Regions from separate parts of the Vibrio spartinae genome, predicted to be linked through region 2. Evidence: riboswitches for the same ligand, from Rfam matches in the RefSeq annotation. Region 2 holds a riboswitch; the other holds the start of a gene.
The links. Region 2 has a riboswitch for lysine ahead of OCU60_RS10605 (Na+/H+ antiporter NhaC family protein). Riboswitches for the same ligand answer to the same signal wherever they lie in the genome.
Positions count from the first base shown of each region.

Region 1 (2,207 bases), 1.0 Mb from region 2:
AAAACCTCTTTGGCATACCCCTTGGTCTCCATATGGTTGCCAATCAAAGCCACCAGACTCAGGTTTCGTTCGACTTCAATATGAGCGAGTTCTTCCAGCTCTGCCCGGGCAGCAGCAGGAAGCTCTGGCGCACCACCAGCGGTGTCCGTCTGATCAAGCGTGATCGACACACTAATCTCTGACGTGGTAATCAAATCAACTGAGATTTTATGCTTGGCCAGAATTTCAAAAACCTTGGCTAAAAAGCCATACGCGTGGAACATTTTAGCACTGCGAATCGTCACCATCGTTTGATTGGCCCGCAATGCCAGTGCCCGGAAATAAGGCGAATTTTCAACGCGTTTCCGAATCCATGTCCCCCCTTTCTCAGGCTCTCTTGATGAACCGACAAAGACGGGAATCCCATGCCGAAGCGCAGGAAGCAATGTTGAAGGATGCAAAATTTTTGCGCCAAAGTTCGCCATTTCTGAAGCTTCATTGAAGCTAATTTCAGGAATCGGCGCTGCGTTAGGCACGATGCGTGGATCCGTGGTATAAATTCCGGAAACATCTGTCCAGATTTCCAGCCCGGATGCCTGAACCGCTTCTGCAATCAGTGCTGCTGAATAGTCACTCCCGCCACGACCCAGTGTGGTTGTATTCCCCTGCTCATCAGAACCGATGAATCCCTGTGTCACCACCAGATGTTTTTTACACAATGGTGCCAGTTTCTCTTTGGCTTGAACGGCTGTGAATTCGACTTGTGGTTCAGCCCGGCCATAGTGACCATCGGTGCGTAACACATCACGAATATCAAATCTGACAGCATCGATGTCCCGTTCTTTGAGGACCTGAGTCAGAATATGTGTCGAGATTAATTCACCACAGGCAACCAAATGGTCGGTCAGTTTGTTGCTGGCCTGAAAAGATGCAGCGTCCGCGAGACTCGTCACTGTATCAAGAATCGCCTGAACCGCACCTTTGACTGATTCTTGTTCTTGCAACGATTCAATGATTGAAAAATGGATGTCAGATAATTGTTCTAAGATAGCGGTACGTCTTTCCGTGTCCTGAACACCGTTGGCAAGTTCGACCAGTAGATTTGTCACACCAGAACAGGCACTACTGACAACAAGCTTTGTGTCCGGATTACTTTCGATGACAGCAGCACAACGACTCATTGCTTCGAAGTTTGCCACGCTTGTTCCGCCAAATTTGGCGACATTAAATGCACTCACGGCATTTCTCCCACGACTTCCTAAAAATAAAAAAATGTTGTGTTGGATAACCAACGTCCAATGTTCGAAGAGAGTATTTCTAGAGCAAAAATAGAGGCGATTTGATGAAAGTAGACCTCAGAAGCTCTTCATCAGTGAGCACTGATGACAGTTGACGGGATTCAACCCGTTCACCCGACAATCCACACCCACAACTATGGACTGTCTCGGCACTACTCCCCCTGAGTATTCTGTCTTGGAGTTGAGGCTCCACAAAATACCTGCCTGGGCAGTGCTCCTCTTCTGCTTAATAGCTTAGGTATTGAACGTTGTTGTCCTATCAATGTCAATGACAAATTGAATCAAGCTGGGTAATTTTTACCCAAATACCCAGATCGCAGAAAAATATTTGACTAGACTTGTGTCGAATAGCTTTCCTCACAGATAAACGTTAGCCTGAACACTTGCCGATAAGTGTCAATGAAAGGAGTCAGCTTGTGACTGTACACAGTTTTTTTCCACCGCAAAGAACACTCATGGGCCCCGGCCCGTCTGATATTCACCCTCGGGTTTTACAGGCCTTAAGCCGGCCGACAATCGGGCACCTTGACCCGTTATTTATTCAAATGATGGATGAATTGAAGTCTCTTTTACAATATGCATTTCAGACCGAAAATGAATTTACGATTGCGATTTCTGCCCCCGGTAGTGCCGGAATGGAAGCCTGTTTCGTCAATTTACTGGAGCCGGGAGACAAGGTAATCGTCTGCCGAAACGGCGTCTTTGGCGAACGGATGCGGGAAAATGTGGTGCGCTGTGGTGCCAACGCAGTGCTGGTGGATAACGCATGGGGAGAAAGTGTTTCAGTTGAAAAAGTCGAACAGGCGATTCAACAACATCCGGATGCGAAAGTGTTAGCGTTTGTCCATGCCGAGACCTCGACCGGAGCGCTCAGTGATGCGAAAGCGCTAGGTCATTTGGCCAAACAATATGGTTTGTTGACCATCGTGG
Region 1 covers NZ_AP024907.1:3,475,252-3,477,458, forward strand. The annotation lists gene lysC (lysine-sensitive aspartokinase 3) at 1-1,217, opposite strand, end outside; lysine riboswitch at 1,331-1,507, opposite strand; gene OCU60_RS15620 (pyridoxal-phosphate-dependent aminotransferase family protein) at 1,694-2,207, shown strand, end outside.
Region 1: linked by a shared signal. The riboswitch ahead of lysC (lysine-sensitive aspartokinase 3) and the one ahead of OCU60_RS10605 (Na+/H+ antiporter NhaC family protein) in region 2 are both predicted to bind lysine.

Region 2 (2,207 bases):
CCTAAAACGATATAACCAATCAACGAGATGAGCGCCACTAATAACGCATAAGGGAGCTGGGTCGAAACATGATCAATATGTTTACACCGCGCCCCGGTGGACGACAAGATCGTGGTATCAGAAATCGGAGAACAGTGATCACCAAAAACAGAACCTGCGAGCACCGCAGCTAACATTGGCATCATCAGTGCCAGTTCGGTTGCACCAGCGATATCCCCGGCAATCGGTAGCATGATGCCAAACGTTCCCCATGATGTGCCGGTCGCGAATGCCATGAGACCTGACAACACGAACAGAATGGCCGGTAACCAGTGTACCGGGATGTTGCCTTGCGTCATCGACGAAAGGTAGATCCCTGTTTGCATGTCTTTAATCACCGCCCCAATCGTCCATGCAAAAAACAGCACTAAGATTGCACCGAACATCGACTTCATACCAATCAGCAACGTTCTCAGGATAGTACCCAGCGGCATTCGTTGTCTCAATACCGAAAACAACGCCATCAATAGCCCGACCAACCCACCGTCGATCAAAGACATCCCCACATCCGTATTTTCAAACGCCCCTAAAATACTAAATGTTTCACCAGCAGCAGTCAGCGACTGCCCACCGGTAAAGATCATCGCGCCAACGGTCGCAATGACCAATGCCATAATCGGCACAATCAAGTCACGAACTCGCCCCGATTCACTTTCTTGAATATCGAGCTCATCTTTGAGTTCTGCCGCCTGATCATTACGCCCGATTCCGGATGTCACACGATGCTCATGATGCTTCATCGGGCCGATATCTAATTGAAAAACGATCATCGCGAACACCATAACTAAGGCAAAGATGGCGTAAAAATTCATCGGAATCAACTCAATATATGCATTCAACGGTGTATATTCGGTCATACCGTGGGACACTAAAATTCCACCGATAATGGTCATAATATATGCACCCCAGCTAGAAGCGGGCATGATAATACACATGGGTGCTGCGGTTGAATCAAGAATATACGCGAGTTTTGCGCGTGAAACACCGAACCGGTCAGTCACCGGACGAGAAATCGAGCCGACTGCCAGACTATTAAAATAGTCATCGACAAAAATAAAAACGCCCAAAAAAGCAGCCAGCAGTTGTGCACCTTTATTGCCCTTCACTTTCTGATCCGCCCACAATGCAAATGCACGTGTACCACCAGAAAGCGTCAACATTGCGGTCATCATCCCCAACAGGAGGAGAAAGCCGATGATACTCATGTTCCAACTGTTTATTGCACCATCTTCAATGACCAGCGTATAAACTTTGCCTTGAATATAATCCAGTGAAGAAAACAGAGAATAGCCGTTCAACAGGAAAGCACCTAACAAAATGCCAACGCCTAAAGAAAGCAGCACTCGTCTGGTTAGGATCGCCATACCCAAAGCAACAATCGGCGGAACAAGAGATATTAAGGAGGAGGAGAAATCAACTAATGTCATGATCTTCAATAACCAATGATTTAATATGGTAAGAGACCTACTGCATTGTCATAATATGAATAAGCTGTTTATGTCATTCAAAGATGAACTAAGTGAAAAGCAATCTAGTTTCACCCAGTCCTACAGTAGCGCTCCATAGTTATACAAATAAATAGACTATGGCAGTGTTGCCCCTATTCGAGAACAACCCCAGCAAACGGCCTCTGATAGACACGTTCACTTCGGCAAAAAAGCCTTTCAATCCAGATTATAGGTATCACCCTAGCTTGATTTACTGATCTTGATTGCACCTCTACACGGACTAGCACAATGTACTACCATTTTGACAAAGTAACGGCAGTATATGTTAATGACCGAATTAGAACGCGCCCATTGTACGAATACCTGAACCATTTGCAATAGGTTTGTCCTTTCTTTAAACCAAAAAAACCAAAAGACCAATCAATCGCATCGTATTAATCTCAATCACTAACTCAAGCTAACAAATCAAGCTCATATATGATATTCATCGTAATTAATGATAATTTGACACAAGCATTTACAATAATTTACGATTCTGCCAATTTTTTTATATATTATTAGTTCACTAATGTTGTCATAATAAATATCTACGTTTATTATTACATTGTGTTTAAATAAAGTTGTGGGAATAACAAAATGTCGGAACTAACTAAAACTCTACTGAATATTCGTAGTTTACGTGCCTATGCACGTAATTTAACACTCGTTCAGTTAGAAGAA
Region 2 covers NZ_AP024907.1:2,430,374-2,432,580, forward strand. The annotation lists gene OCU60_RS10605 (Na+/H+ antiporter NhaC family protein) at 1-1,466, opposite strand, end outside; lysine riboswitch at 1,585-1,769, opposite strand; gene OCU60_RS10610 (H-NS family histone-like protein) at 2,124-2,207, shown strand, end outside.